One region of the Shewanella sediminis HAW-EB3 genome, then DNA from elsewhere that is predicted to be linked to it. Evidence: predicted binding sites of a transcription regulator. Region 1 holds the regulator's gene; each other region holds the start of a gene.
What was found. Region 1 encodes NrdR, which represses ribonucleotide reductase genes. Its sites were predicted from a motif close to AAACACNANATNTNGTGTTT; they were not measured.
Positions count from the first base shown of each region.

Region 2: nrdA (class 1a ribonucleoside-diphosphate reductase subunit alpha) is a predicted target of NrdR. The motif match lies at 4,217-4,236, and genes of this name have one in related genera.
Region 3: nrdD (anaerobic ribonucleoside-triphosphate reductase) is a predicted target of NrdR. The motif match lies at 6,850-6,869, and genes of this name have one in related genera.
Region 4: nrdG (anaerobic ribonucleoside-triphosphate reductase activating protein) is a predicted target of NrdR. The motif match lies at 3,819-3,838, and genes of this name have one in related genera.

Region 1 covers NC_009831.1:1,506,572-1,514,914, forward strand. Annotated here, with positions in the region: gene SSED_RS06515 (MmcQ/YjbR family DNA-binding protein) at 115-537, shown strand; gene SSED_RS06520 (metallophosphoesterase) at 549-1,646, opposite strand; gene ettA (energy-dependent translational throttle protein EttA) at 1,950-3,617, opposite strand; gene glyA (serine hydroxymethyltransferase) at 4,130-5,386, shown strand; gene nrdR (transcriptional regulator NrdR) at 5,542-5,991, shown strand; gene ribD (bifunctional diaminohydroxyphosphoribosylaminopyrimidine deaminase/5-amino-6-(5-phosphoribosylamino)uracil reductase RibD) at 6,057-7,181, shown strand; gene SSED_RS06545 (riboflavin synthase) at 7,186-7,848, shown strand; gene ribBA (bifunctional 3,4-dihydroxy-2-butanone-4-phosphate synthase/GTP cyclohydrolase II) at 7,958-8,343, shown strand, end outside.
Region 2 covers NC_009831.1:2,789,396-2,797,738, reverse strand. Annotated here, with positions in the region: gene yfaE (class I ribonucleotide reductase maintenance protein YfaE) at 171-521, opposite strand; gene nrdB (class Ia ribonucleoside-diphosphate reductase subunit beta) at 505-1,635, opposite strand; gene nrdA (class 1a ribonucleoside-diphosphate reductase subunit alpha) at 1,782-4,070, opposite strand; gene SSED_RS12085 (HAD-IA family hydrolase) at 4,485-5,189, opposite strand; gene ubiG (bifunctional 2-polyprenyl-6-hydroxyphenol methylase/3-demethylubiquinol 3-O-methyltransferase UbiG) at 5,190-5,903, opposite strand; gene gyrA (DNA gyrase subunit A) at 6,201-8,343, shown strand, end outside.
Region 3 covers NC_009831.1:1,908,653-1,916,995, reverse strand. Annotated here, with positions in the region: gene SSED_RS08330 (zinc-dependent alcohol dehydrogenase family protein) at 1-704, opposite strand, end outside; gene SSED_RS08325 (LysR family transcriptional regulator) at 848-1,735, shown strand; gene SSED_RS08320 (hypothetical protein) at 1,759-2,577, opposite strand; gene ribA (GTP cyclohydrolase II) at 2,649-3,266, opposite strand; gene SSED_RS08310 (YibL family ribosome-associated protein) at 3,562-3,918, opposite strand; gene nrdG (anaerobic ribonucleoside-triphosphate reductase-activating protein) at 4,040-4,504, opposite strand; gene nrdD (anaerobic ribonucleoside-triphosphate reductase) at 4,701-6,818, opposite strand; gene SSED_RS08290 (hypothetical protein) at 7,075-7,797, opposite strand; gene SSED_RS08285 (hypothetical protein) at 8,018-8,343, opposite strand, start outside.
Region 4 covers NC_009831.1:3,385,104-3,393,446, forward strand. Annotated here, with positions in the region: gene codB (cytosine permease) at 1-128, shown strand, start outside; gene SSED_RS14655 (cytosine deaminase) at 139-1,434, shown strand; gene nrdD (anaerobic ribonucleoside-triphosphate reductase) at 1,530-3,350, opposite strand; gene nrdG (anaerobic ribonucleoside-triphosphate reductase activating protein) at 3,363-3,815, opposite strand; gene SSED_RS14670 (GNAT family N-acetyltransferase) at 4,198-4,689, shown strand; gene SSED_RS14675 (hypothetical protein) at 4,780-5,022, shown strand; gene SSED_RS14680 (ATP-binding protein) at 5,091-5,582, opposite strand; gene cobB (Sir2 family NAD+-dependent deacetylase) at 5,582-6,358, opposite strand; gene fur (ferric iron uptake transcriptional regulator) at 6,943-7,374, shown strand; gene sucD (succinate--CoA ligase subunit alpha) at 7,529-8,343, opposite strand, start outside.

The DNA.
Region 1 (8,343 bases):
GTTGAAAGTGTATAAGAGGTTATTGAGGTTTTTCTTTTTGGCAGATATTGATATTAAAGCAAGTTATTGAGTGATAACGTACGTATCATCTTGGCTGATAATGGACTGATTGAGATGGATTTTGAACGTGCTAAAACCTACCTGCTGTCAAAGCCCCAGACCGAACTCGATTTCCCATTCGGGGAGGGGGTTTATGTCTTTAAGGTCAAAGGCAAGATGTTTGCGACTCTCTCTATCGGTAAGGTGGGTAAAGAAGCTGAGGCTAAGGCTAAGGCTGATCCTGAGACAAGGCCTGTTTCAGAGCAGCAGAGCTGGTGGATGAACCTGAAATGCGATCCCGATGAGGCGGCGATACTCAGAGATATCTTCCCTTCGGTGATCCCCGGCTATCATATGAACAAGGCATTATGGAATACCGTCATTCTCGATGGCTCGATCCCACAAGGTGAAATCGAGCGCATGATAGATAATTCTTTTCTCTTGGTTGTGGCTAAGATGACCCAAAAAGCGCAGGCCTCTGTCCTGATTCACCTGTAGCTGCTGCTGGGTTATAACGCGATGCGACTCCCGTTATACAGGCCACGGGTCAAGGTATTGTCCTCCATCAGCAATAGCTCACCGGAAAGCCCCTCTTTGATACTGCTGTCGACCGCTATGACTTTGTTGTTATACAGCCCCAGTACACGCTCTTGTGAGGTGTGACCGACGACGATATGTTTGACATCGAAGTAGCTCAGTATCTTGTCCAGCTCTGCCTCATCATAACCCGGCTTGAAGTAGCCCCTGTACCAGGTCGGCCCGTTACCGAAGAAGAGAAAGTTGAGCAGATCGTCCTGCTTCAGCTCAGGCTTAGATCTATCGATATTTTTGCGGTAAAGGTCGTTGGCGACATCTAATGTCAGTCCTCTGTCGAGCCACTCGCCACTGATCCCGCCGTGTAAGAACAGGGTGTCGTTGATTTTGACCAGTGTATGTTTCGCGCGCAGCCATTGGCCTATCTCACTGCTCTTGTCGTAAAGCTCATCGTAACTTCTCTCAAGCAGCTTAGCAGCCACTTGGTAACGTTCATGTACGTAACGAAGATCGCCGCGCATCACCATCTGCTCATGGTTCCCCATCAAGAGGTGAAGCTTTCCGCCTGCCTCGATGGCCTGTTGGTCTAACTGATACATAAACCAGAGTACTTCATTGACTTGATGGCCTCGGTCAAACATATCTCCCGTCATCACCATATGGCCATCTCCGAAGGCCCAATTGTTGTCTTTATCGATAATGTTCTGGTTTCTCAGCAGGGTGATCAATATATCGTATTGCCCATGGACATCACTGAGTGCCACGACTTTTTTGATATCGGAGTAGGTATTGGTAGAGACATCAAAGGCCTTCGGGTTCAGTGTAGGCTGCGGTAGCGCCCCACAGTTATCGGGACTCACGAGCCGTAAACCTTGAACTTGGGTGGTGCGTAGCTTGTCTGAGCAGATCCAGTAAGCGGTTCTGGGCGCGCCCCTATCTGTTTGCTCAAACAGATAGGGGCCATCGGTCACAGGTAAAGTTTCTATGGCCGGTGTGGTAGCAGTTGTAGAGGCTATGGTTAATTGAGTGAAAGCCAGCAAGGCGAGTGAAGGTAAGGCGATGAACTTTTTCAATGAGGGCTCTCTATATTTTAGTTATTATTAGTTATTTTACTTTTTTTATTCTAGAACTGTTGAATGCCACTCTCGGGTGGACTGATGATATTAACATTCTTGTTAAAACCTGTCTCAGATTGAAACGCATAAAAACTGACCTGTTTAAAGCAGAGATAACGAAGAGTTATACCCATCCCTGGTAAATCTCCATAAATGTTCCAGACATAAAAAAGCGAAAACCTAGGTTTTCGCTTTTTTTAAGGACTCAACTTTTAAATGCTCAACCTCAGTTACGAGTATCGAGCGATTACTAACTCGGGTCTATTTGTTCATTCGCTTGTACTTAAGGCGATGAGGCTCGACGACATCGGTACCGTAGGTATCTTTCAACCAGGTTGAGTACTCGGTGTAGTTACCTTCATAGAAGCTGACCTTTCCCTCATCCCGATAATCAAGAATATGAGTCGCGATGCGGTCGAGGAACCAACGGTCATGGGAGATGACCATGGCACAGCCAGGGAACTCAAGCAGGGCTTCTTCCAGTGCTCGCAAGGTTTCAACGTCTAAGTCGTTGGTTGGCTCATCGAGGAGTAAGACGTTACCGCCGGCTTGCAGCAGCTTAGCCAGATGAACACGGTTACGTTCACCACCGGATAGAGTGCCGATGATCTTCTGCTGATCGCCACCACGGAAGTTGAAACGGCCAACATAGGCACGACTCGGGATCTCTGTGTTATTGATGCGCATGATGTCCTGGCCTTCGGAGATCTCTTGCCATACCGTGTTCTTGTCATTCATCGAATCACGGAACTGCTCGACAGAGGCAAGCTGTACGCTTTCACCCACTTCGACCGAGCCGCTATCGGGTTGCTCTGCACCGGATATCATCTTAAACAGCGTCGATTTACCTGCGCCGTTTGCGCCGATAATGCCCACGATAGCGCCTTTAGGAACCGAGAAGCTCAGGTCGTCGATGAGTACACGATCGCCGTAAGACTTGGTTAGGTTTTTAACCTCGATCACCTTGTCACCCAAGCGTGGCCCTGGTGGAATAAACAGCTCGTTGGTTTCATTACGCTTCTGGTAATCGTTGGTATTAAGCTCTTCGAAACGAGCCATACGTGCCTTACCCTTAGATTGACGACCCTTAGCACCCTGTCGTACCCATTCAAGCTCTTTGGCAATGGTTTTCTGACGAGCACTCTGGGTTGCCGACTCCTGTTGAAGTCGGGCGTCTTTCTGTTCAAGCCATGAAGAGTAATTGCCTTCCCACGGTATGCCTTCACCGCGGTCGAGTTCTAAGATCCAACCGGCTGCATTATCCAGGAAATATCTATCGTGGGTAATGGCCACAACTGTGCCGGTATAATCCTGCAGGAATCGCTCAAGCCATGCGACAGACTCAGCATCTAAGTGGTTGGTAGGTTCATCGAGAAGCAACATATCAGGCTTCTCTAGCAGCAAGCGACAGATGGCGACACGGCGACGTTCACCACCCGACAGTACTTCGATTTTTTCATCCCAATCGGGAAGACGCAGTGCGTTAGCCGCGCGTTCGAGTACGTTGTCGAGGTTATGGGCATCTTGCGAGTGAATAATGGCTTCCAGTTGTCCCTGCTCTTTAGCAAGTGCGTCGAAGTCTGCATCGGGCTCAGCATATAGCGCGTAAACCTCATCGAGTCGGGTGAGGGCATTTTTAGCTTCAGAAACCGCCTCTTCGATCGCTTCACGAACCGTTTGAGTCGGATCGAGTTTAGGTTCTTGGGGCAGGTAACCGATTTTAAGATCTTGCATCGGGCGTGCTTCACCTTCAATCTCGGTATCCAGACCCGCCATGATGCGAAGCAGGGTTGATTTACCCGAGCCGTTCAGACCGAGTACACCGATCTTAGCTCCTGGGAAGAAGCTTAATGAGATATCTTTTAGGATCTGCTTCTTGGGGGGAACAATCTTGCCCACTCTAAGCATGCTATAAACAAACTGAGCCATATTTATCATCTTATCTGATAGAAGAATTGGGCTAATTCTACTCGAATCGAGAGTGAACTTATACCAATTGGTATTTAATCTGATATTCATAGATCGAACCGTCATCGATATTTTTACCACTCATCATTGCCTGGTGTGATGTCAATCAACCCGAGCCGATAAAATGGAGCGTTCGATGATTGTTCTCCGGTTTGAGAGAGTATTGGGCCGTAAGTACCCAAAAAAACACCTTTGGGCTGGGTTGACGGAGTTAATCTAGAGTTAAACTAAGGTTGAAAATGAAAAAGTGTTTTCTTGAATTGTCTTCAAGCCAATGAGTTTCCTTCGAAAACTCGAATAAAACAGAGAAAACAGTCACTCAATGGGCAAATTGTTGCCGTTCTGTCAGTTTGTGAGCACTGCTCACAACGAATAGCAAGGAATTTCATGTTCTAAATGCTGGGATTGTGATCAATTGCGCTGTAGAATACCGCGCAACCCTACTATAAGAATTTACAGCTGGAGTGATTTTAATGCTGAAAAAAGATATGAATATCGCGGACTTTGATCCACAACTGTTTCAAGCGATTGCAGATGAAACTCGTCGTCAGGAAGAGCACATCGAACTTATCGCTTCAGAAAACTACACCAGTCCACGTGTTCTGGAAGCTCAAGGTTCTCAGCTAACCAATAAATACGCCGAAGGTTATCCGGGTAAGCGTTATTACGGTGGTTGTGAGCACGTAGACATTGCAGAAGAACTCGCAATTTCTCGCGCCAAAGAGCTATTTGGTGCTACCTATGCCAACGTACAGCCTCACTCAGGTTCTCAGGCTAACTCAGCTGTATTTATGGCACTGCTTCAAGGTGGCGATACGGTATTGGGTATGAGCTTAGCTCACGGTGGTCACTTAACTCATGGTTCACATGTGAGTTTTTCTGGCAAGCTATATAATGCCGTTCAGTACGGGATCGATGAGGCGACAGGCAAGATTGATTACGCCGAAGTTGAGCGTCTTGCCGTTGAGCACAAGCCTAAGATGATCATCGCAGGTTTCAGTGCTTACTCAGGTATCATCGACTGGGGCAAGTTCCGTGAAATCGCCGACAAAGTAGGGGCTTACCTGTTTGTTGATATGGCTCACGTTGCAGGCCTGGTTGCTGCCGGCATCTACCCGAATCCACTCCCGCACGCTCACGTTGTAACGACGACAACTCACAAGACGCTTGCCGGTCCCCGTGGTGGTTTGATCCTATCTGCTTGCGATGATGAAGCTATTTATAAAAAGCTGAACTCAGCCGTTTTCCCTGGTGGTCAGGGCGGTCCTTTGATGCACGTTATCGCTGCTAAAGCGGTTGCGTTTAAAGAAGCACTCGAGCCGGAGTTTACTGCTTATCAGGAGCAGGTCGTTGTGAACGCGAAGGCTATGGCTAAGACGTTTATCGAGCGTGGCTATGATGTCGTTTCTGGTGGTACAGACAACCATCTGTTTTTACTTGATTTGATAAGCAAAGATATCACAGGTAAAGACGCCGATGCTGCCTTAGGACTTGCTAATATCACGGTTAATAAGAACTCAGTTCCCAATGATCCGCGTTCTCCGTTTGTGACTTCGGGTCTTCGTATCGGCTCTCCGGCAATAACTCGTCGTGGCTTCAAAGAGGAGCAGTCGGTTGAGTTGACTAATTGGATGTGTGATGTACTTGATGACATCACAGATCAAGGCACGATTGAGCGTGTTAAGAATCAGGTGCTTGAATTGTGCGCCAGGTTCCCTGTTTACGGTTAACCTTGTAGGTTAAATCAGGTAAACTTCAATGGCCGCTATTTAGCGGCCATTTTTGTGTCAGGAGATCCGTATCATCAGTGATCTCTACTCCTGACCGCCGAGTAGAGTAAATCCTCTAAACAGTCATTCCAATTCTTAACTTCTTCGGAGGCTCTATGCATTGCCCATTTTGCAGCGCAACAGATACAAAAGTGATCGATTCACGTTTGGTCGCAGACGGTCATCAAGTCAGGCGTCGCCGTGAGTGCGCCGAATGTCATGAGAGATTTACCACATTTGAAGGGGCCGAACTTGTCATGCCGCGAGTCGTCAAGCAAGATGGCAGCCGTCAACCATTCGATGAAGAGAAGCTCAGAGGCGGTATGCTAAGGGCCGTTGAAAAACGTCCGGTGTCGATGGATCAAATTGAGCAGGCGCTGACTAAAATTAAATCGACTCTACGTGCAACTGGCGAGCGTGAAGTTAAGTCGGAGATGATCGGTAATCTGATGATGGATCAGCTGGTTAATCTGGACAAGGTGGCCTATATTCGGTTTGCCTCGGTCTATCGTGCATTTGAAGATGTATCTGAATTCGGTGATGCTATCGCTAAACTGCAGAAATAAATGGTATATAAGGTGTGAATAGTTTCAAGAGCTACTTACTCTGAACAAAATCTGGTTTGAATAATATGTGGTCTGTAGAAGATATTGAAATGATGAGCCGCGCAATTAAACTTGCGCGTAAAGGGCTATACACCACCAGGCCTAACCCTTGTGTTGGCAGTGTGGTGACTAAAGCAGGTCAGGTCATTGGTGAAGGATTTCATATCAGGGCGGGTGGCCCTCATGCCGAAGTGTATGCATTAGCCATGGCGAGCGACAATGCTAAGGGCGCTACCGCCTATGTCACGCTCGAGCCATGCAGTCATCATGGCCGCACTCCTCCATGCGCAGAAGCCTTGATAAAGGCTGGTGTTGCACGTGTGGTTGTGGCAATAGAAGATCCAAACCCTCAGGTATCCGGACGCGGGATTAAAATGCTCACGGACGCCGGTATCCAGGTTGACGTTGGCCTGTTGAATGTCGAGGCCGGCGATATCAATCCGGGCTTTATGAAGCGTATGCAGTCCGGACTGCCAAAGATCACTGTGAAGTTAGCGTCTAGCTTAGATGGTAAGACAGCCCTTAACAATGGCGTCTCCAAGTGGATAACAGGCAGTGAAGCCAGACGTGATGTTCAGCGCCTAAGGGCCAGGCATTGCGCCTTAGTAACCGGCATCGAGACTGTGCTTATTGATGACCCATCGCTGAATGTGCGTCATAGTGAGCTGGGCGTGTTGGCCAACGAGCTTGCCCCGAGTGAGATCCATCAACCACTTCGGGTCATACTGGATAGCAGAGCAAGGTTAACCAAGGGGTTTAAACTTTTTTCAGTCAATAGTCCCATCTTGCTGGTCTCCTGTACCGATTACCCTCTCGAAGAGCAAACGGCCTGGCCTGAGCATGTATCCCATCTCAAGTTGCCAGCCGATGATTGCGGTCGTGTCGTTTTATCACTCCTGTTTAAGCATCTTGGACAATCATGTAACTCAGTGCTTATCGAAGCCGGTGCGACCTTGGCGGGGAGTGTTATCGAGCAAGGCCATGGGGATGAGCTGGTATTATATCAAGCGATGAAAATATTAGGGTCGGCCGGGCGTAATTTAATCTCACTGCCCGGCTATGAAGCGATGGCAGACATTCCAGCCGTCGAGTTAATTGATGAGCGTAAATTGGGTAAAGATACCCGTTTAACGTTAAAAATAAGGTCATAAGTTCATGTTTACTGGGATCATAGAGTCAGTCGGTACACTGAGAAAAATTGAACGTTTAGGTGATGACATTCGCTTGAACGTTGCCAGTGGTAAACTCGATTTAGGCGATGTTCGTTTAGGCGACAGTATTGCAACCAACGGAGTCTGTCTCACCGTCGTTGAGTGTCTGAGTGATGGTTATGTTGCAGACATTTCGGCTGAAACCGTAAGTTTAACCGGGTTTGCCAAGTATCAGGTCGGCACTATGGTCAATCTGGAAAAAGCGGTGACCCCGACGACCCGTCTTGGTGGTCATATGGTCAGCGGTCACGTAGACGGCATCGCTTCTGTTGATGACAGACAGTTCCGTGGTAAGGCTATTGAGTTTTGGCTCACAGCACCTTCGATCTTAGCACGCTATATTGCTCATAAAGGTTCGATCACTATTGACGGTGTCAGTCTTACAGTCAATGAAGTGATCGATAATCGCTTTAGATTAACCATAGTGCCTCACACCGCAGGTGAAACGACACTGGTCAGTCTGAAGGCGGGTGATGCAGTAAACATCGAAGTGGATCTTATTGCACGTCACTTAGAAAGATTAATGACTTACTCAAGCGACACGGCCGGAGTGCCAGAGTCCAATGTGACTATGGATCTGTTAGCTCGCTCAGGTTTTTTGCGTTAAACACTGGCAAAACCTGTAAATAGAAGATTAAATTATTACTAGAATATATCTATTCAGTTATTTCTATTGCTGAATAGGGAATCGTCACAATAAAAATTAAGGCCTTACAATGTCGTTACACAGTATAGAAGAGATCATCGAAGATATTCGCCTCGGTAAAATGGTTATCTTGATGGACGATGAAGATAGAGAAAACGAAGGTGACTTGATCATGGCTGCCGACATGGTGACGCCTGAAGCCGTTAACTTTATGGCGACCTATGGCCGTGGTTTGATCTGTCAGACCTTAACTAAATCACGTTGTCAGCAGTTGAACTTGCCCTTGATGGTAACGAACAATAATGCTCAGTTTTCAACTAACTTTACCGTCTCTATCGAAGCGGCAGAAGGGGTTACGACGGGTATTTCTGCTCAAGATCGAGCCGTTACTGTGCTTGCGGCTGTAGGTAAAGATGCGAAACCTACGGATATCGTTCAGCCTGGTCATATTTTCCC
Region 2 (8,343 bases), 1.3 Mb from region 1:
GTGCAACATGGAACATGGGCGAGAGCAGGATCGATAAATTGTGATATGTCGTTGTTTTATTTCGTTAAATGCCGTGAGGAGCACGATATTTCGAGGTGTGTTACCCCTGACCAAACCATATCGGGTAGATAAAAAAGCCATGGCTGGCAGGGGGATAAAGATGAAGCAGATTATATATTTGCGGCTTCCGGGATCTTCTGTTTAGGTGTTGCTCTGACGACCTGTGCCCCATCGGCTGGTAGATCCAAGTCGAGATCACCGTCGGGCATACAGCAGCAGGGCAGGCACTCATCGCCCTCAAGAGAAACTAACGGCTCGGTATGATAAGTCACACTACCGCTGTTTATCTTGGTTTTACAGGCACCACAATAGCCATTTCGACACTCTGAAAACAGCTTAACACTCTTCTGTTCCAGTGCATCTAACAGGCTGATGTGTTGCTGATTAAACAGCAACACTGGTTGACCATTTAGGCTGACGATAGGCGCCTTATGGAGGATCTTTTTATAGTTCAAAGTCATCGAAGTCATCATCTGAGACGGTTGCATCAACTTGTCCGACTAAGTATGAGGTGATCTCACTCTCCTGTGGAGCGACCTGAACATTGTCACTAACAAGATAGGTGTTGATCCAAGGCAGTGGATTATTCTTAATAGCAAATGGTGCTTCGTAGCCGATTGCTTCCATACGGTTATTACTGATGTACTCGATATACTGCTTCAAGATCTCAGCATTTAGACCGATCATAGAGCCATCTTTGAATAGGTAGTCAGCCCACTCCTTCTCTTGCTCAACAACATCAAGGAAGACTTGGCGACCCGCTTCACGTAGTTCCTGACAAACTTCGACCATCTCAGGATCGTCATTGCCGTTGGCCCAAAGTTTAAGAATATGCTGTGTACCGGAAAGGTGCAGAGCCTCATCTCGGGCAATTAATTTAATGATCTTGGCGTTGCCCTCGAGCAGTTCACGCTCTGCAAAGGCAAATGAGCAGGCAAAGCTGACATAAAAGCGAATCGCTTCTAATGCGTTAACTGAGCATACAGCAAGATAGAGTCGCTCTTTGAGCTTGCGAGCTGAAACCTCTATGGTCTCACCGTTAACTTCGTAGCTGCCTTCACCTTGTGATTGAAGGAGCTGTGTCGTTAAGATCACGTCATCAAAATATTTAGCAATGCTGGTCGCACGCTTTAAAATCGCAGGATTGACGACGATATCGTCAAACACCTCACCTGGCTCAGTGAACAGGTTTCGTAAGATGTGGGTATATGAGCGGGAATGAATTGTTTCACTAAATGCCCAAGTCTCTACCCAGGTCTCAACTTCAGGTAGAGAGACAAGTGGCAATAACACTGCATTGACGGAGCGAGCAGCCATGCTGTCCAGTAGAGTCTGGTACTTTAGATTTGAGATGAAAATATGTTTTTCAGACTCAGTTAAACGTTGCCAGTCTGCGCGATCTTTTGAGATATCGATCTCTTCAGGGCGCCAGAAGAAAGAGAGCTGCTTTTCAATCAGCTTTTCAAAAGAGACATGCTTTTGTTGGTCATAACGAGAGACATTAACAGAGTTACCCAAAAACATAGGTTCGAGTAGTTGATCGTTTTTTACTTGGTTAAACGTCGTATAGGTCATGAACGTCCCTTAAGAGATTACTAATTTGTTGTATTAAACACAGTTAAGCGGTTGCCAAAAACATTACACCACTGAAAAGTGAGTGTATCATTATGCGAAGTGAACCGGACAATAGGTTCACTTCATTTTTCCTGGCGACGGTGAGCTTAGATCTTACAAGCTCCGCCTTCGCAACCCTCGTCCTCTTTCTCAACACTGACAATGTCACTGTGAGAATCGGTCGCTCCGTCGCGAGTGTTATGATAGTAGAGTGTCTTAACACCAAGTTTATAGGCGTTGAGCAGATCTTTTAGCAGCACCTGCATCGGTACTTTCTGACCCTCGAAGCGGCTAGGGTCATAGTTGGTGTTAGCCGAAATGGCCTGATCGACAAACTTTTGCATCAGTCCTACTAACTGCAGGTAACCTTCGTTGTTCGGCATCTGCCAAAGCAATTCATAGCTGTATTGATACTTATCAAAGTCTGGAACCACCTGTTTAAGTTGCCCATCCTTACTGGATTTTACACTGATTAACCCACGAGGTGGCTCGATGCCATTGGTGGCATTTGAGATCTGAGAAGAGGTTTCAGATGGCATTAATGCAGACAGGGTAGAGTTACGTAACCCGTGTTGGACGATATCCTGGCGCAATGTTTCCCAATCCATATGCAGCGGCTCATCACAGATCTGATCCAGATGGCGCTTATAAGTATCGATAGGCAAAATACCTTTCGAATAGCTTGTCTCATGGAAAGAGGGGCAAGCACCTTGCTCTTTTGCCAGATTCATCGATGCTTTCAATAGGTAATATTGAATCGCTTCGAAGGTCTTGTGAGTGATGTTGTTCGCCGAACCATCGGAATAACGCACACCTTCCTTCGCTAAGTAGTTAGCAAAGTTGATCACACCGATACCCAATGTTCTGCGGTTCATCGAAGACTTCTGAGCTGCAGTGATTGGATAGTCCTGATAATCGAGTAGGTTATCGAGTGCACGAACAGCAAGATCTGCAAGGGGTTCGAGTTCAGATAGATCCTTTATGGCGCCTAAGTTCAGTGCCGACAGGGTACAAAGCGCAATCTCGCCTTCTGGATCATCGATATTATTCAGTGGTTTTGTTGGCAGTGCGATCTCGAGACAGAGGTTAGACTGTCTGATTGGCGCAACTTTGCTGTCAAAGGGACTGTGGGTATTACAGTGATCCACGTTTTGAATATAGATACGACCCGTCGATGCACGCTCCTGCATAAGCAGTGAAAATAGCTCAGCGGCCTTAACTTGTGTTTTACGAACAGAATCGTCCTGCTCATATTGATGGTAAAGGCGCTCAAATTCATCCTGATCTTCGAAGAAGGCATCATAGAGGCCTGGGACGTCAGATGGACTAAATAGGGTGATCATGCCGCCCTTGATCAGTCTTTGATACATCACCTTGTTTAACTGTACGCCGTAATCTAGCTGGCGAACGCGGTTATCTTCGACGCCGCGGTTATTTTTAAGAACCAATAGAGATTCAACTTCCAGGTGCCACAGAGGATAGAATAGTGTGGCTGCACCACCACGCACGCCACCTTGTGAACAAGACTTAACCGCCGTTTGGAAATACTTGAAGAAAGGCAAACAACCGGTATGGAATGCTTCACCGCCGCGAATAGGGCTGCCTAATGCGCGGATACGACCCGCATTGACACCGATACCGGCTCTCTGACTTACATACTTAACTATCGAGGACGCTGTCGCATTAATAGAGTCGAGGCTATCACCGCACTCGATCAGAACACATGAGCTGAATTGACGTGTAGGTGTACGCACACCGGCCATTATCGGAGTCGGTAGAGAGATCTTGAAGGTAGAAACCGCATCATAGAAGTTTTTGATGTAGGTTAAACGTGTCTCTTTTGGATATTTGGCAAACAGACAGGCGGCAACCAAGATATAGAGAAACTGTGCGCTCTCATAGATTTCGTGAGTGACACGGTTTTGGACCAGGTATTTACCTTCCAGTTGCTTTACGGCGGCATAGGAAAAGTTCATGTCACGCCAGTGGTCGATATAACCATCCAGGGTATCGAGCTCTTCACGACTATAATCATGCAGAATATGAGCGTCATATTTGCCCATCTCAACCAGTTTAACCACATGTTCGTAGAGTTTAGGCGGTTCGAATTGACCGAACGCCTTCTTACGAAGGTGGAATATCGCTAAACGAGCCGAAAGAAATTGGTAATCGGGAGACTCCGGGGAGATCAGGTCGGCAGCGGCTTTAATGATTGTTTCATGAATAGCTTCTGTTGGAATGCCGTCAAAAAATTGCAGGTGAGAGCGAAGTTCAACTTCAGATACCGATACATTATTGAGGTCTTTGGCAGCCCATGTGATGACACGGTGGATTTTATCTAGGTCGATGGTTTCACGTTCGCCACTGCGTTTTGTGACTTTCAGATTGCTATTCATTAAAGATAGGCCTTGGTTTTAAAATTTATGAAGGTGCTCAGTGCTGACCACCCTACGATTCCTTGTAAACAATCAAATTGAACACCGAAAATCGGTAGTTTCCTTGACTTCACACAAGCGAGCACTTGTGTCTCTGATTGTCACTAACACACTATATATGGTGTTTTTTAATTTCTTAGGTACAAGATAGTGAGGTTGAGCACATTTTGCAAGTATGAATTTTGGGGGCATCTTGTGGATAACCTGAGGGTAAACTTGCCTGTTAGTAATGGCTAACCTTTGATGACTGTTTTTATTAGGCTTGCAGGCTGGAGAATAAAAAATAAGCGAACTGATCCAGATCAAAAATCCAAAGGACCGACTGGCGATCTTTTGGATCTTTGAGTGAATAGTACGCGCTTAATTAGGCGGTGCTTAAATTGGTCTGTTTGAAATTGACTCAATAAAAAAGTCGATGATTGCGGTGGGGGATTCAAAAGAAAATTGTCCCGGCCAGGAGTGAGTGTGAGTCACGTCGTCAATATAACCCCATTGCGCGATGCCGCCCAACATTGCACTATCTGCAGCTGCGACTAAGTCACGCTCCGCATCACCTAAGTATAAGATCTCATGGACCTGACAATTAAGTTGCTGCGCGGCGAGTAACATAGGCGCGGTATGGGGCTTTGAAAACTGCGTACTGTCACCGCTTATTACCGTTTTCATTCTTTGCGTGAGTGATAGGGCTTGGATTAATGGACGCGTGTATTTCGCCGCCTTATTGGTAACGATGCCATAAGGGATCCCATTCGTGTCGAGATAATCGAGAAGGCCTCCAACGCCATCGAACAGTTGGCAATGGTTTCCGTTAACTCGTGCGTAGCTATCCAGTAAGCCCTGTTGAACGGCTCGGTGTTGAGTGTCGGTTGCACCGGGCAGGGCAGCTTGAGCTAATGCCAAACTGCCATTAGATGCCACGTGACGCATGGTTTGCAGCGACACTTGCGGGTGGTCGAACGATTCAAGACTCATGTTAAGTGCGGCAATAAGATCGGGGGCGGTATCGACGAGTGTCCCATCGAGATCAAAAAGTACCCCTTTTATATCGGTTGCAATCAGGGTTTGAGTCACCACAGTCATTTAATCAATACTCTTTCTGGTCGCTATCATATAGTTAACATCGACATTTTTGGTGTAGGTAAATGTTTCGGTGATCGGGTTATAACTGATACCGGTAGCATCTTCACAAAACAGTTCGGCATGTTCGGCCAAGGAGATTAATTCAGATGGCTTAATAAACTTATTATGGTCGTGTGTACCGACAGGCAGCATCTTCAACAGGTACTCGGCACCTAAAATCGTTTCGACGTATGCCCTGATATTACGATTAATCGTGGAGAAAAAAACATAACCGCCAGGTTTTACCATGTCGGCACAAGCTTGCACTACAGAGCGAGGGCTGGGGACGTGCTCTAGCATCTCCATACAGGTCACGATATCGTAGGTTTCTCTATGTGTTTCACGATGAGATTCGGCGGTGTCTTGAATATAGTTAACTTCAACATCCATCTCTAATGCATGCAGACGTGCAACGTCTAAAGGTTCAGTACCCATATCCAGACCATCGACGATAGCACCAATTCGCGCCATGCTCTCGGATAGAATACCGCCACCACAGCCAACATCGAGTATACGTTTACCAAAAACGCCACCGCTGGTTTGGTCGATATAGTTAAGGCGAAGCGGATTTAATTTATGTAATGGCTTAAATTCGCCTTCAGGATCCCACCAGGTTTCGGCCATTTTCTCAAATTTGGCGATCTCTTGTGGGTCGACATTGATCTCTTGCTTCACTTCTTGCTGCACTACATCACCTCAATAGCGATTACTTATTAATGTCATTATACCCATAGGTTCTAATAAACAAAGGAGATTCAAAAGAGATTTAAGCGATAATTTAACCAATTGATTATTTAGCGAACATAGTTTGATATGAGTCAATTAATTATAATTTATATCTAAAGTTGAATAGGGTCTACCGACAATAAATAACTGTGTTAGAATGCCAAATCACGTTTTCAGGCCCAACAATTTCACCTGCCCATTTCGGGTACTGATTTGTCGGCTAAATTTCAAGGGATCGAGCAGTTTATGACTGATCTGGCTTCATCTATAACACCAATTAATATTGAAGACGAATTAAAGAATTCATATCTTGATTATGCCATGAGCGTAATCGTAGGCCGGGCATTACCAGATGTCCGTGATGGCCTTAAGCCTGTTCATCGCCGCGTTCTTTTCGCGATGAGTGAGCTTAAAAATGATTGGAACAAACCCTATAAAAAGTCGGCACGTGTTGTCGGTGACGTAATCGGTAAATATCACCCTCATGGTGACACCGCCGTTTATGACACCATAGTACGTCTGGCTCAGCCTTTCTCGATGCGTTACACCTTGGTCGATGGTCAAGGTAACTTCGGTTCTGTCGATGGCGATGCCGCGGCAGCGATGCGTTATACCGAAATTCGTATGGATAAGGTAGCTCATCAGTTATTGGCCGATCTTGAGAAAGAGACGGTCGATTTTGTTCCTAACTATGATGGTACTGAGTTTATTCCTTCAGTCTTGCCGACACGTATTCCGACGCTTCTGGTTAACGGTTCATCGGGTATTGCGGTAGGTATGGCAACTAACATTCCGCCACACAACATCAATGAAGTGGTTAGTGGCTGTCTTGCCTTAATCGAAAACCCCGATCTGACCATTAACGAATTGATGGAATACATTCCGGGCCCGGATTTTCCGACAGCCGCAATCATCAATGGCCGTAAAGGTATCATCGATGCCTATCACACGGGTCGTGGCCGAGCTGTCATGCGTGCGAAAGCCGATGTCGAAACTGAAGACAATGGTCGCGAGCGTATTATTGTCCACGAGATCCCTTATCAGGTTAACAAGGCGCGCTTGATCGAGAAGATAGCCGAGCTGGTTAAAGATAAGAAGATCGAAGGCATCAGTGGGCTGCGTGACGAGTCAGATAAAGACGGTATGCGTATCGTTGTCGAGATCAAACGTGGTGAAGTGGGTGAAGTCGTTCTAAACAACCTTTATGCACAAACCCAAATGCAGTGCTCGTTCGGTATTAACATGGTTGCTCTGACCAATGGTCAGCCAAAACTATTTAATCTCAAAGAGATGCTTGAATGCTTCATCTTACACCGTCGTGAAGTTGTTACACGTCGAACCGTATTTGAATTGCGTAAAGCCCGCGATAGAGCTCACATCCTTGAGTCTCTTGCGATTGCATTAGCTAACATCGATCCAATCATCGCATTGATCAAGGCTTCTCCAACACCAGCCGAAGCAAAAGTGAAGCTTATTGCTGAAGGTTGGGAGTTAGGTCATGTGCAAGGCATGCTTGAAAAAGCAGGTGATGATGCAGCTCGCCCTGAGTGGTTAGAGCCTGAGTACGGTATCCGTGACGGTCGTTACTACTTAACAGAGCAACAAGCACAAGCGATCCTTGATCTGCGTCTACATAAGTTGACCGGTCTTGAACATGAGAAGATCTTAAAAGAGTACGAAGAGTTACTGGAGATCATTGCAGCGCTTCTTTATATTCTTCGCAGCCCGGAACGTCTGATGGAAGTTATCACTGAAGAGCTTCAAGAAGTTCTCGAAAACTTCGGTGATGAGCGTCGCACTGTGATTAATGCAAACGAAGTTGATATGAGTCTTGAAGATCTGATCAACGAAGAAGATGTCGTAGTGACGCTATCTCATCTTGGTTATGCTAAGTACCAGGCGCTTACGGACTATCAAGCTCAACGCCGTGGCGGTAAGGGTAAAGCTGCGACAAAAGTGAAAGATGAAGACTTCGTAGAGAAGTTACTCGTTGCCAACACCCATGATACGATCCTTTGTTTCTCTGATTTCGGTAAGATGTATTGGCTGAAAGTATACCAGTTGCCACTTGCGAGCCGTACGGCCCGAGGTCGTCCAATTGTGAACATACTGCCACTGTCTGAAGGCGAACGTATTACCGCTATCTTACCGGTACGTGAATATGCCGATGATAAATACATCATCATGGCCACTGCTCACGGTACTGTTAAGAAGACTGCACTGACTGCTTACAGCAACCCACGTGCGAACGGTATCATTGCGGTTAACCTTAAAGATGGCGATCAGCTTATTGGTGTAGATATCACCAATGGCGAAGATGAGATCATGCTCTTCTCAGACGCGGGTAAAGTGGTTCGTTTCAATGAGAAGGTACGTGATTCAGAAACCG
Region 3 (8,343 bases), 400 kb from region 1:
TTAAATCGTGCAGCCTCGAAGCTGCGTTGAATATTCTCACCGGCCACCGTATCAAAAATGGCATCGAAGCCTACACCATCGGTATATTGCTCCACATACTCCTGTACGCTTTGCTCTGCCACGTTGACTAAGTTATCTGCCCCTAATGTCGCTGCAACTGCTATATTTTTAGCCATAGAGGTCGCAGTCACGTTTGCGCCAAAGTATTTAGCTAACTGAATAGCGATGTGACCCACGCCGCCAGTCGCACCATGAATGAGTACCTTATCCCCCTCTTTTACAGCCAGCTTGTTTTGCAGTGCTTCCCAGGCCGTGATAGATACCAAAGGCAGAGCCGCCGCCTCTTTCATGCTCAGGCTTTTCGGTTTATGTGCCATCAAGTCCACATCGACCAACATAAACTCGGCCAGCGCACCATCAATACCCGCGATCCCACCGGCGCAGCCATAAACCTCATCGCCGACCTTGAAATGGCCCACATCTCCAGCAACCTCAGTCACTATGCCTGCCACATCCCCATGTAAAACCTCAGGTAAATTGGCAGACCAGGGGGTGTCGCTCGAACGCAGCATGGTATCTAATGGATTGACACTGCTGGCTTTTACTTCCACCAGCATATGCCCGGATTTCACAATAGGTGTCACTTTATCTGCAAGCTCGAAGACGTCACTCGAACCCAGTTGTTTAATTATCATTGCTTTCATGTTTGTGCCCTCAAATAGTTAGTGGGGATATTCTATTGATTGCACTAAGAACCAACAAGGCCCCGTAAAACAAACCACTTTTGCTTTTTAGGCAAAGGCACTTTAAGCTAACTGCTGCGATAAACCAGCAGAAGAAAGTCAACATGAGCATGATCACCAGACTGCATTACTTTAATTGTGTCGTAGAAACAGGAAGTATCTCTGAGGCGAGCCGGGTGTTCGATGTTCAGCCCTCATCGATATCCCGTCAACTTATCGCATTAGAGAAAGAGTTGGGAATAAGCCTGATCAACCGCACGACCCGTAATATAGGCCTCACTGAAGCTGGGCTCACCTATTACCAATATTCTCAACGAATCGTCTCCGAGCTTGACGAAGCCCACAGAGCGGTCAACGATCTACAGCAAAATCCAAAAGGGTCTCTGAAGGTCAGTATGACTGTCGGCTTCGGCGAAAGCTGCGTGCTTCCCTTGGTCCCCGTCTTTATTAGCCTGTTTCCTGACATTAAAATAGAGCTCGAGCTAACCGAACGGGTCATAGATCTGGTTGAAGACAATGTGGATATTGCTATTCGAAGTGGCCGCTTGCCGGACTCAAATCTCATCGCCAGAAAACTTGCCGACAACAATTTTCTACTTTGCTCCAGTCCCCAGTACCTGGCCCAACACGGCAGCCCTGAAACCCCTCAGGCATTAACGGATTTTGATTGTATTCGATACGGATACGCGGGATGGCGAGACTGGTACCTGATGGATGAGAAACCTAAGAAGTTATCGATTAGAGATGGGATCACGGTAAATTCAGTCAATGGCCAGAAACAGTTATTGCTGAGTCATGCAGGCCTGGCCCTGATGCCATTATGGGCGGTCCGCGATGAGCTTAAAAATGGCAGTCTGACTCATGTTCTCAACCAGCATACATTCAGTCCTTATGAAAGCATGAGCTCAACCTATGCCATCTATTTAAGAAGAGAGCTTATCTCTCCAAAAATCAGGGTGTTCCTGGATTACCTGAAAGAACATTTAGATTAACTCTAGGGTTAATGAATATCAGGTTAAATGGGAAACTCGAATATCAAGCGCCAGGCTTGCACTCCGTCACCGGCCCGGACACTTAAACCCAGTCTATCTATCCCCATCCACTCCCAGAGAATGGGTTTTGAGAAAGCCAGAGTCGCGCCAACCTCCAAACTATTGGAAACCAGCACATCTTCACCAAACGGCGTGGCAATTTTAAGTTTATCGAAGTACCAGTAGCCCACGGCAAACACACGCGGCTCAACATCGACACCCAGCCAGTTCCATCGCCAGTGTATATCTGTGCCAATATCGATTCCCGACTGAAGGGCGGAATAGGTTTCCTTCTGTTCCCCACCGAAGCTTCGGTATCCTGCAAAGTACAGACGATTTACCCATCTGGGCCTGGTCTGTTTAAATTCCAGATCGAGCAAGCTGGAAACACCGGCCGACATGATCGCCACATTGGTACCCGAAGTGAAGTTCTTACCATAACCAAGATCGAAATAGCTTTGAAATTCATACCTCTCGGAGGTGCGGACCCGATACTCGATCCCCGGCGTAAAGGTCGCGGTCCCGACGCTCGAAGGCAAGTCCCCTTCAGGCACATCGCTCCACTTAAAGTTAAAGAAACCCAGTGACACAGGTGCTCGTAGCATTAGGGTCTCTGTATCATTTTGTTGAAGTTCGAAACTGAAAGGAAGGTTAACAACCGTCGCATTTTGCCCAGAGGTTCTATACAGACCACTGCCTAAATAATTAGCAAAAGCGTAATGAGTAAAGTCGTCTTCACTATAAACAGAAGAGGAAAAAAAGAGGATAGAGATAAAAATGGAACAGGTTTTGTTCAGAACCATAAATAAGATACGGGTTTTATAATTATGGTTCTGAATATAGCGAGAGGCAGGCTGAAAATCTACAGTGAAGTTTACTCTTTCTCTTCACCGGTAAAATGATATTCGGACATCATATGTCCAAGCTCAGTAGACTTAGTCTTCAGATACCCTTCGTTATAGCGGTTTTTCCCCACCTGAAGTGGTATTCGCTCAACGACCTCGATACCCAACTCTTTCATCGCCTTAACTTTGCGAGGATTATTGGTCATCAGCTTCACTTGCTTAATACCGATCTTCTCCATCATAGGTAAGATCATATCGTATTTTCGCATATCGGCCGGGAAACCTAATCTTTCATTAGCCTCGACGGTATTGGCACCTTGATCTTGTAGCTCATAGGCACGGATCTTATTCAGCAGACCAATTCCACGCCCTTCCTGACGAAGATAAAGGATAAAACCTTGGCCTGCTTCGGCAATATTCTGCATTGCGGTTTGAAGCTGGAATCCACAATCACAACGTAAACTAAACAGGGCATCACCGGTTAAACACTCGGAGTGAATGCGACCTAAAATCGGGGTATTTGCATCCAGCGTACCTAGCGTCAGCGCCACATGCTCTTTTCCTGTATCGGAATCTTCGAAACCATGCATGGTAAATACGCCCCATGGTGTGGGCAGCTTTGAAGAAGCGACATACTTAATCGACATGAAATAACCTTAACGACTCTCTTTCCCTGAGACGACGACAATCCAGAAAAACCAACGAGACCTATAGCCACTGATAAATGTCTTCAACAACTATTAATTCTGTCTCGTACTCAGGCGGAGTATTTTATGTGTTTTTATCTTTAAGTGAAATACCCTAGCGATTTAATCGGCTATTGATTCACCTGAAATGATAGTTGACTCACAACGCCAGCGTACGAAGGATACGCGTGGCGACAACAAAATAATTTGAAGTCGCTCACTAATGAATAATCGCGGTGGAGTAATTATTCAGTAATTAAAATTCTTTCGGGGCGAAGCCTGTCACTTGGGTGATCCCCATTTCACGGCCAAGTGCCGTCATAGGATGAACAACCACTAAGCCTTTGACTGACTTTTTAAGCTTACCCATATCGGCCTGCTCAGCCTTAGTCAGAACGCGTTTAAACTTCAATCCAGCAACACTGCCACCTTGCTTACTCAGTTCACGAGTCTGCTGCGCCTTAACACTGGCAATACGCTTAGTGACCTTGTTGATCTCTTGTGTAAATTGCAACATGATCCCTTTGTCACCACGCTTTTCAGCGGCGGCGAATTTGCGGCGAAACTGCTCTAGCTTGTCGCTAAGTCCATGAAGCTCTTCTTTTAAATTCATGCTCGTGCCTTAAATAATGCTATAAAATGCAAAAACAGCCTTGATATTACGGCTGTTTTTTAAAATTCTTGTTTGCTTGATTGGCTATTATAACGTATCTGTGCGAATACAGTTATCGCTTTTATGTCAGATAGTGAATAACCTGATTACTGCTGCCATGGAACACTAAACTGGGATCGGCCAGCTCCTGCTCAAACTTACCATCGACCAGAACATCGATATACTCAATAACGGCTCGCTGGGCATCAGCTAACTCATCCAACAGATATCCGGACCACAACCAAATATCTTTATCGGGACATTCGGCTTTAACCCTTTTGACCAAGGCTAATATAGATGCAACATTGGCAGGGTGAAGCGGATCCCCCCCCGACAGAGACAAACCTTTGCGTTTGATACGGGTATCTTTTAGATCGCTCAGTACTCGCTCTTGCATTGCGATATCAAACTCATGTCCGCTGCAAGGCTTCCACGTCGACTGGTTATAACAGCCTCGACATTGATGCTCACAACCAGAGACAAACAGGCTAGCCCGAGTACCCGGGCCATTGATGACATCTACGGGGAAGTATTGATGGTAATTCATTGCGACACCTTGCGAGTTAATTCTTTATTTTGTCTACAATTTCAAAGAGGTTTTTAGGCTGGAAGCACAGCTCAAATGGCGAAAGTAAAATGACCAAAATAAAATAACAAAAGTAAAATGACGCAACTCACTCAGGTCAGTTGCGTCTATAAGTTGACATCTGTCGTTAAACTTATGTCATTAAGCTGAAAACGAGTTAAAGATGCTTGACTCGTCGCTTAACTTCTTCCTGCTTACCATAGTTAAATGGTCGAGCATCTGGGCTTCCCAGATAGCCACAAACACGACGTGTTACAGAAACCCGGCTTGGCTCATGGTTACCACACTTAGGGCAGGTAAAGCCTTTACTGGTACACTCAAATTCACCGGTAAAGCCGCAATCGTAACACTCATCAATGGGAGTATTTGTCCCGTAGTAAGGAACACGACTGTAGCTGTAATCCCAAACATCCTCTAATGCTTCTAAATTGTTCTGCATATTGGGATATTCGCCGTAACAGATAAATCCACCGTTAGCGATAGCTGGGTAAGGTACTTCGAAGTCAAGTTTATCGTACGGGTTTACCGCTTTTTCAACATCGAGGTGAAAGCTGTTGGTGTAATAACCCTTCTGTGTCACACCTTCGACGACACCAAATATTTTAGTATCGAGCTTACAGAAACGACTACACAAGTTTTCACTCGGCGTGCTGTATAGGCTGAAACCATAACCGGTCTCATCTTTCCACTTAACTGTCGCCGCTTTCATATACTCAACGAGCGCAATCGCTTTTTCCCGCAATATCTCGCAGTCATATACGTGCTTATCGGTGCCATGCAATGCATTGATAGTTTCATGCAACCCGATATAACCTAAGGAGATTGATGCACGACCATTTTTGAAAATCGTAGAGATATCATCATCGGCGCGTAAACGTACACCACATGCACCTTCCATATAAAGGATGGGCGCCACTCTGGCTTTTACACCTTCTAAACGTTCAATACGGGTATCTAAGGCTTTGCGGGCAATAAGCAAGCGTTGATCCAGTATGCGGTAAAACTCAGCCTCATCACCATTAGCTTCAAGCGCTACGCGAGGTAAGTTAAGACTCACCACACCTAAGTTGTTACGCCCTTCATGCACCAATTCCCCCTCTTCTTCGTAGGTACCGAGGAAGCTACGACAACCCATAGGAGTCTTGAATGAACCGGTCACCTTCTCTACCTGCTCGTAGTTAAGAATATCCGGGTACATGCGGGTACTGGCGCACTTAAGTGCCTGACGCTTGATATCGTAGTTACAATCGCCTGCTTTATGGTTGATACCATCGCGAATGGCGAAAACCAACTTAGGGAATACCGCGGTCTTACGATTCTTACCCAAGCCGGCAATGCGGACCTTCAGCATAGAAGATTGAATTAAACGAGACTCCCATGATGTCCCGAGTCCGAAACCAAAGGTGACAAAAGGAGTTTGGCCATTTGCAGTGTGCAAAGTGTTCACTTCATATTCCAGAGACTGGAACGCATCGTGACACTCTTTTTCGGTCTGAGTCGTCGCAAATGCTTTTGCATCTGTGATCCCCCAGGTCAGTGCAACCTGATAATGCTTGTCGTAACTCTTGGCTACAAATGGCGATAATACTTCATCGATGCGGTTGATCGTGGTTCCACCATAGATATGGCTGGCCACCTGAGCGATGATCTGTGCAGTCACTGCGGTCGCTGTCGAGATAGACTTAGGCGTCTCAATCTCGGCGTTGCCCATCTTGAAGCCGTTGGTCAACATGCCGGCAAGATCGATCAACATACAGTTGAACATAGGAAAAAATGGCGCGTAATCCAAATCATGATAATGGATCTCACCAGACTCATGAGCCGCAACCACATCTTTGGGTAATATATGGCGAGTTGCATAATGCTTTGCAACAATACCGGCCAACAGATCACGTTGAGTCGGGATGACTTTCGAATCTTTATTGGCATTTTCATTAAGCAGGGCAGCATTGCTCTGCTCAACCAAACCTTTGATCTCTTGATTCAACCGGCTGCTGGTCTCGCGATGAAGATCTCTGTCATGACGATACTCAATATAAACCCGGGCAAGGGATTTATAGGGTCCTTCCATCAGTTGATTTTCAACGACATCTTGCAGGTCATGAATATCAACTTCTGGCATATCGGCAACGCTCTCAGCCACATTATTGGCCACTAGAGTTGCATAGTCATTATCATCAATACCTGCCGAGTTTGCTGCAGCCGATACAGCATCTCTAATCCTTGTTTCGTCAAAAGGCGTGCGGTAACCATCCCGCTTAATAACCACTGGCATTGTTTAATATCTCCTCAAGTGACGCTGAATTTAACACCACATATAGTGTATTTAAGACCATTCAGCACAATATGTTGCGTATTAAGCTACAAACATCACCAGAGAACATTGATCTCGATCATATAATTTTGGATGTGAGAAAAGAACAAAAGATAAGTGCCTATGAGGCCACTTATCTCCGATTTGACCCTTGACCCTGACACAAAAGAGGGCTAGATGAAGGATAAGAATGGTAAAAATTGTGGATAAAAATTACTTATGCTTTCCCAAGAGCAAGATAGCTACTGAGTTGGCCACCGGCTTGCTGATTTTCTCCCATCGAAGCGGCTAACTGCATGACAGATTTTAACCCCTGCCACTGCTCACGAGAGCTCTGGGTTAATTCAACATCACCCTTGAGATAAACATTCAGTTGGGCGGAAACTCTCGAAGCCTTCTGGCTGATCTCGGCACTTTGCGCGCTCCCCATCCCATCGATAACACTCTCGGCATCATTGAGTAACTTAATAAACATACTTTCAGCTCCAAACTCACTCTCCCCCCCCTTTTTTGCCAGTGCATTTTCCAACTCCCTTCGCTGCTCTTTAATGAAGGTCTTAAGATCTTCGGGCTTAGTTGTAGGCTGAGGGATATCGAAGCCGCCGTCCGATAACCGTGTCAGTTGCGAGTCAGACAAGATGCCATCCTGATACAGACGTTGTACCAGCTTTGGAATATCCTGAGTTGAGAAGTTACCCGAGCTAAAGAAGTCTTTGGCCATGCTTTCGATCTTTTGTGCTCTTTGAGCCCGAGGAGAGAGAGAGACCGACTCATCTTTAACCGTTTCTTTAGATGAGGGAGTACGCGTCGATTGAGATTGACTTAACGTCACCTTGTCACTGCTCTTCCCCGCCTCAGTCTGCTGACTGTTAACACCGTACGCATCGGCAATATTAGTGGCAGTGGAAAGCTGGCTTGCAGTATTAGCTATTGGATTCATTGTCAAAAAGTCGGCGTAAAAGAACTGGTGCAATCAACAAGCAGGAATCATGCCGAAACGATAGCGAATCAAGACTTTAGCTGTTAAAAAAGTATTTAATCAGAGAAGAACAGATGGAATCAATATAGGAATCGAATGTGTGGCAGACGAGTATTCTATCGCTGAATGCGCCACATTAAGCAAAAACAGCGATACTATACGCACGATATGCTTGGACTAACTAGCCATGCTTCGCAGAAGAGCGTTTCGAGCCTTCCTGAATGCAGGCTTTAAAATTACCCATTGAAATTTCTTTTGCATGTAGCTCCAAGCCACCAGAATTTTTGTAAGTGGTATAATCTTTATTCGGCATCTCATTGGAAACATACCAATCATTTAAATCGACATTATCGGCACATGAGCCTTTAAAAGTTAATGTCCAGGTATTTCTCAAGAAACATTTTTTAGCCGTTTGTATATAGGTATCTTCAATCTTTACCGTATCGCCCTGTGAGCCGTAGATCTGTGTAACAGTAACTTCTGTAGAAGGGCCATCGATCCCTCCCT
Region 4 (8,343 bases), 1.9 Mb from region 1:
CCGGCATCGTCCCTATCAATGCCGTCGTCGCAGGCGCGGTAAGCTACCTGTTTTTAGATTCAGTGCTTAAACATATGACAAACAACAGATCAATAAAATCAACTGATAACACTGCGCCAAATGCATAAGGAAAATACGATGCCAGCTTCGAATATGCTGATCAAAAACATTAGGCTTCAAGACAAGGATGGTCTGCATCAGATCTTGATTGAAGAGGGAATATTCCAACGAATAGCTGTGATGTCTGAAACCATAACTCTCAGCGAACCAGCCACCACAGAGATGTTAGATGGTGAAGGCGGCTTAGCTATCGCCCCTTTCTGTGAACCTCATGTTCACTTAGATACCACCCAGACCGCAGGTGAGCCAAGCTGGAACATTTCAGGCACCCTATTTGAAGGCATTGAGCGTTGGAGCGAACGAAAATCACAGCTCTCTATCGAAGATGTGAAATCCCGCGCGAAGCAGACGCTTAAATGGCAGATAGCCAATGGTATTCAGCATGTCAGAACCCATGTCGATGTCTCCGACCCGACCCTCATAGCCCTGAAGGCCATGTTAGAGGTGAAGGAGGAGATGAAGGAGTGGGTCGATATTCAGATTGTCGCCTTCCCTCAGGAGGGGATCTTATCTTATCCCAATGGTAAGGAGCTGCTCGAAGAGGCGGTAAAGCTCGGGGCCGATGCCATTGGCGCCATCCCCCATTTCGAGTTTACCCGCGAATATGGTGTCGAGTCCCTGCACTACGTATTCGAACTGGCCCGTAAATATGACAGACTCATCGATGTCCACTGTGACGAGATAGATGATGAGCAGTCACGTTTCGTCGAAACCGTCGCCGCCCTGGCCCATAAATTTGATATGGGTGAGCGTGTAACGGCGAGCCATACTACGGCCATGCACTCCTACAACGGTGCCTATGCGTCTCGCCTGTTCCGTCTGCTTAAGATGTCAGGGATAAATTTTGTGGCCAACCCACTGGTTAACATACATCTTCAGGGACGTTTCGACGATTATCCTAAACGCCGCGGCATCACCAGGGTGAAAGAGATGTTAGCCGCAGATATTAATGTCTGCTTCGGCCATGATGATATCTTCGATCCCTGGTATCCGCTTGGTACGGCTAACATGCTACAGGTACTACATATGGGCCTGCATGTGTGTCAGATAATGGGATACGAGCAGATAAATGACTCCTTGGCCCTTATCAGCAGCAAGTCGGCGCGCACGCTCAATATTCAGGACCAATATGGCATCGAATCAGGAAGACCCGGTAGCCTGCTTATTCTCCCCGCAGATAATGGTTTCGATGCCGTTCGTCGCCAAGTCCCGGTGCGCTTCTCGATACGTCACGGCAGAGTCTTAGCTCAGACACAAATCGCGACCACTCAGATACATCTGACAGAAACCGAAGAGGTTACCTTTCGTCGTTAATCGGTAATAAGTTCGATGGCAAAGCCATAAAAAAGGACAAGGCGCATTTTCCTCAGCCTTTGTCCTTTTTCATCAAACAACCATAACGAGTGAGGCTAGCTCACTTTCTGCAACTTAGATTCTTCACTATGATACTTAGTCTCTTCACGATGATAATGTCTCAACGCGTGCTCCTTCTGTCTTGGCTCGCTGAAACTCGTGACCTTCTTGAGGTAGCCTATCACCCGCGTCGCCCAATCGATATCTTGACTGTTACAGACACTACAGGCGTGTAAGGTTCGTTTATCGATATGATTGCAGCTGTTACAGATGGTCACCTTCACATTCGTCGTCCAGTAGTTACACCCTGTCCTTGCCGCTATCTGATATATCTTGAAGTACTGCTCGGGATCCGGGTTTTCGTCCAGATTCAGGTGCAGCGCCGACCCTCCGTCGAGAAACTGTGTCAGCTCTTTACCATGGAGCACAAACTTATCCACCAGGTTTATTGATTCATCCTCTACCGGATAGAAGTAGGAGTTGTAGCAGTCTCGGTTGACCTTAAGCCCGGCTTTTCTGTCCCATTTAGCGTTCTTGACGCCTAAGTTTTCCGCCGGTACAAATTCGGTATTAAATTTGTATCCCCAGCGTTTAGTCGCATCTTTATTGGCCTGGTAGATGATCTTAAGCTGGCGCTCTACGAATGCCTTATAGTCACCATTATTGCCCGCAACTATGCCTTGAGACTCCGCAGCCTCGACCATACCGTTAATGCCTATGGTTAAAAACTGCTTATCGAGATGAATAAAGCCAGCATCATACACAGGGAGCATGCCACACGCCTGGTAGTGCTCCATCAGCTTTCTGTAAGCCACCTGATACTTTTGAATCTTTTCAATCTCACTGCGAAGATCTTTACCCTGCTGGATAACCCGGCTTAAATTCAGCGTAATTACATTGATAGAGCCCGTCGCAACCCCACCTGCGCCTAAGGTATAGGAGAAGCTGTTATCGGCGATTTCATTACGCAGACGACAACAGGACGCTAATGAATCTGCGTTTTCAGACATATAGACGAAGAAGCTATTCCCTTTCGACATCTGATCGCTGCAAAACTCAGCAAACTCCACATCCGCTACCTGACCTTGGTTGGTCAACATAGCGGCCGTAACAACAGGGTACGTCAGCAAGGCTATCTCTCGCTCTCTGCCAAACCAGTCCATGAAGAAGTGCTGCAGTTTGTTGATCGATTGCCAGTTGGGCGCATCACCATCCGGGAACACGAAGTTCTCAAACATGGCATTGAGAAAGTCCTCCGAGAACAGAGAGATATTCCAGAATACGGATTGATAACCCCGCGCTGCAGCTGGCTGGTTCAGGCTATAGACCACGTGTTGCAGGTGCGCCTCAATCTTATCTTTGGCGATGACGGTATAATCATCGCCATAGTCTTTACGGGCAAAATGGTCGAAGTAGGTTAAAAACTCAACCGTCGCCACCGCACCGGCAAATTGTGCGCTGACGGCAAATACTAAGTTAACAAAGCAACCGCAAAAAGATTCTAAGTGAAGGGGAGCTAAAGACTCACCTCCCAACTTAGTCAGCCCATCGAGCAACATGGGATAGAGAGAGAGACTCACACAATAGGGCTTTAGTGAGCTTTCATCGTGGGCATAGATCAGATGTTCATTGATGCTACCCTCATACTCCTCGGCCAGAGATGAATCGAACAGGTTTGCGATCTGGCTCTTCATCAGACGCCGGTTTACCGCAATATTGATATCCTTATTCAGCTCGGTCTCGAGTGTCGCCAGATTTTTACTGCTGACATTGGCGTTGGCATCATACTTAGACCCATCTGCGGCATTACTGGCATCGATGTAATCTTGTATAAATTGTACTTTCTCTTCGATGAGCGCCGAGGGTATGTGTTCCATTATTTGATATCCTTAATCGTTAATGAATTTATAATTAATTATTTTATTTTGAGCTAAATCGTAAAACTTCTGGTTTGTACCGGGACTATCGAGTCCGCCAACTTGATGGTCGAACTCACCGGTTTTGAGAAAATCCAGTTGAGCGCGGATCTCCTGCTCGACCCGTTCTCGCCCTGTGTATAGACAGGTTTTAAACCCCATCTTTTTTGCGAGTGCCAGATACTCACTTAACTGCTTCGGCTGCCACTCTCCACCGAAGAACAAAATACAGCTGACATAGCCGCGATATTGGTTGAGATAGGCTCTGTAACATTCCTCACTCAACGGCTCGCCATACTCCTCATTCCAAAGCTCTGTCGAGTGGCACCCTTTACAGCCAACATCACAACCGGTAATGCTAAACAGCAACGAAATCTCACCGGGAACCTCTTGCATGACAACTTGAGCAGGTAAAGAGTTAAACATACTCACACCTATATATAGTGCTTAAACCAAAAACATACACAAGATATAGTAATCTGTGAACATGCAATATGGAGAACTCTTGATACTGGTCAAACTTCAGGCAAGTATTTTAAGTTTGATAAAATTGATGATGTGATCGACTTGCGGTCATCCCAAAAAGCAACTAGGGAAGGCAAAACACGCTCCGTTCAGATAACGTTAAAGTGCTTTTAAAGCGCTTGAATCCAGCTCCGTGATAAAGGTTAAATCATCTGGTTCTCTTCATTTCAGGCATTGATTATGAGAGTCTGTTTAACAAGCTATTTCATCGCCTCTACCGGTGCAGTTCTGTATCGGGGAGCAGGCATAAAGATCAAGCATATTAATTAGCAGGAAGCTGAAGATGGAAGTGACAATCAGACACACAGAGCCTAATGATTTTGTCGGTATACAGGCCCTTTATGCTCAACCAGGAGCCTATTCGGGCACGCTGCAACTCCCCTATCCTTCTCAACAATTGTGGGAGCAGCGACTCGCTGAGCCAAATAAAGACAGTTACAGCCTGGTCGCTGAGGCTAACGGGATCATAGTCGGCCAGATTGGCATGCAGCTCATGAGCTCTCCCCGCCGCAGACATGTGGGTAATATCGGAATGGCTGTCTGCAGCAACCAACAAAACCAAGGCATTGGCGCTAAACTGTTGGCGGCTATGGTCGATCTTGCTAACAACTGGCTTTCAGTGACGCGAATTGAACTCGAGGTATACACGGATAATGAGGCCGCTATCGCCCTGTATGAGAAGTCCGGCTTTGTGAAGGAGGGGACGGCAAAAAACTATGCATTTCGCGATGGACAGTATGTCGACGCCTATCTGATGGCAAGAGTCTCCAGCTAAACACCGACACGAAAACCACCTAAACGTATGAAACGTTATATGAAACGTCAGCTGTAAACGGCACAAGCTGTCAGAAGGAAAGGAAGAGTGATGACGGCATTTACGATTAGCAGGCTACATACAACCAAAGGCATTTACAGGTTATCCGGTGAGTGGACCTTAAGCGGCTGCTGTAACGGCGACATGTGCAATGAGCTCAATATTCACGCAATAGATGTGATGGGAACAGATGGTTGGGTCGCCTTGAAGCAACAGAGCAATAAAGAGCTTATCGATGAGCTGAGAGATGAGATAGTGCTTCATCTGCAATCGAAGCAAGTAAAGCCCCGCTGATTTAAGCGGGACTATAGTCCTCACCCATGGCGGTTAACTAGCAGCCTGGCTCCTGAGCCTGCCGCAAATTAAAACGCTTCGAACTGCTTCGCCATCCGCTTTATCTGTTCTAACGGCACACCATGGCCGTTACGCTCAGCACACACGGCCTGGTGCGCCTCATCTTGAGGATCACCAATTAACATATAGCGAACCCGATAGCCCAGCGCCTTCGCCGCCGCTTCATACGCCATCGACTCCCAGCGGGTTAAGTTGGTATTGTCACAGATAACTATCGGCACGCAGGCCGATAGCGCTTGAATAAACCCGGTCAGATTACGCTGGTGATACTCAGAGAGCCGCTTGCTGTCAAACCGGTACTTTCCATCCCGGTAAAACTGGCTATCGGTTGAAAAAAGCCCCGAGCGCCGAACCTTGTCGGCGACCTCGAGTGTTTGGCCGGAGATAAACTTATCAACCCAGTGGGACTTACCGCTTCCGGGAAGCCCGCGCATGATGATGGCGAGCTTTAATGGCTCACTCGGCTCTATTGCTTGTACATGACTGAAAGAGGGTTCCATTAGTTGGCATTACTTAAGAAAGCAGGAGTAGGCTTATCTTCCTGGTTACTCATTTCCTTGTTACTAATAATGTTACCCGACAATATTTTTTCGACTAATTCAGGCAAAATGGCGCTGGCCTTACCCTGAAGGTGATATTGAAACTGACTATGACGATCCGCTTCCACTAAGTTTACCTCAACGGTTTGTGCGCCATGATGGTTGGCCGTGTCTACAAAACCTGCCGCCGGATAGACCGAACCAGAGGTACCGATAGCGATAAAGAGATCGCAGGTGTCTAAAGCATGCTGGATTCTATCTAACCCTATCGGCATCTCTCCAAACCACACGACATGTGGACGCAGCCTCTGGGCCGGAATACAACAGGTACAGGTATGCTCCGGGCCGAAAGGGTCTCGCAGCAGAAATGTCTGTCTGGAGCGCGGACAACGGCCCTTAGAGAGTTCACCATGCATATGCAGCAAGCGGCGGGAACCAGCCCGCTCATGGAGATCATCGATATTCTGGGTTACAACTAACAGGTCGCCATCAAATTCTTGCTCGAGACGGGCAAGCGCTGTGTGAGCTTTATTGGGCTCAACATCACCCCCGTGGAGTTGCTTCCAGCGATTATTGTAAAAACCTTCGACCAACTCAGGATCTGCGGCATAGCCTTCCGGCGTAGCGACATCTTCAATTTTATGCTCTTCCCATAGCCCATCTTGATCCCTGAATGTTCTCAAGCCCGATTCAGCTGAAATTCCAGCCCCGGTTAATACCACTATCTGCCGATACATCTTCAGTCCTTCTAATTATTGTCACGTCAAACGGCTCACTCTCATTAAGCCTACCAACACTCAGGTCAAAAACAGATTAGACCCGTTAAGCGCAATTGTTGAACAATCCCACAGAACTCTTAACCCGATATGACGAAATAGCTTGAGTAGATAGGAACAATTTTGCCTAAAATTCTCTCTCCTGGATATTGGTCATTAGTATATACCCAAGCTACCTCAAGATGCTCGTTTCAGAGCTCCCGCAGGGCAAGGCGAGAAGCAACATTTTTCTACGTTATGAAATATTGAATTAGAATAACTAGTCCTACTATTTCATGTCTTGAACTCTGTCACTTCTCGACATGCTGAATTCTGCATTTTGAAGTGGTTTGGGTATAACACTAAGAATAACAATACAAAATGTAAGCTTAAAAAACAGGTTTTATCGACATTATGAGGGAGTTTTATACAATTTATTTATTTAAGCAGCCAGAAAGCAAGATCAAAGGTTTATGTTTTCAATTTGTACACATATAATAGATTCCAGTATTCACAAATGAACCGATATTGGCTTGGCTAATGGTTCTGCAATCAAGAGATTAGTAATGACAGATGGAAATCTAGCGCTAAAGAAGGCGGGTTTGAAAGTTACCTTACCACGAGTCAAGATCCTAGAACTGATGCAAGGACCGGAAAATCAGCACATCAGCGCAGAAGATCTGTATAAGACCTTACTCGATATAGGTGAAGAGATCGGTCTTGCAACCGTATACCGCGTGCTGAACCAGTTTGATGATGCAGGTATCGTGACACGTCACCATTTCGAGAGTGGTAAGGCCGTATTTGAACTGGCTACGCAGCATCACCATGATCATTTGGTTTGTCTGTCTTGTGGTAAAGTTATCGAGTTTTCAGATGATGTCATCGAATCTCGCCAAGACGAAATTGCCATGAAACACAACATTAAGCTGACCAACCATAGCTTATATCTCTATGGTGTTTGCACTAATGATGAGTGCGATCACGGCGACGCCTGATACTAGGTCTAAGTTTGGGCCTGAAGCATTGAACAAATGAACCAGGCCTCGACAGATACTTGAAAGTTAAAAACCAGCTTATTGCTGGTTTTTTTGTGTCTGATAGCTAACAAAAAAGGCGCCAAAGGCGCCTTCTTTAAACGAGTAATTAAAATTACCAACCCGTCTTAGTACGTAACGCTTTACCGATTTCAGCAAGTGAACGAACCGTAGTCACACCTGCGGCTTCAAGAGCGGCAAACTTGTCTTCAGCCGTACCCTTACCGCCGGCGATAATCGCGCCAGCGTGGCCCATACGCTTACCTTCAGGTGCTGTAACACCGGCAATGTATGAAACAACAGGCTTAGTCACGTTAGCCTGGATATATTCAGCTGCTTCTTCTTCAGCAGTACCACCAATTTCACCAATCATTACGATAGCTTCGGTTAGCGGATCATTTTGGAACATCTCCAAAACGTCGATGAAGTTAGTACCGGGAATTGGGTCACCACCGATACCTACACAAGTAGACTGACCGAAACCTTCATCAGTAGTCTGCTTAACCGCTTCATACGTAAGCGTACCTGAGCGAGAAACAATACCGACTTTACCAGGCTTATGGATGTGACCAGGCATGATACCAATCTTACACTCACCCGGTGTGATAACACCCGGACAGTTAGGACCGATCATGCGAACGCCAGTCTCTTCAAGCTTAACTTTAACCTGAAGCATATCTAACGTTGGGATCCCTTCAGTGATACAAACGATTAGCTCAATGCCACCGTCAATCGCTTCAAGAATCGCATCTTTACAAAATGGTGCAGGTACATAGATAACAGTTGCTGTTGCACCTGTTTCAGCTACGGCATCTTTAACAGTATTAAATACCGGAAGACCTAAGTGAACCTGACCGCCTTTCCCTGGTGATACACCACCGACCATCTGCGTACCATAATCGATAGCTTGCTCAGAGTGGAAAGTACCTT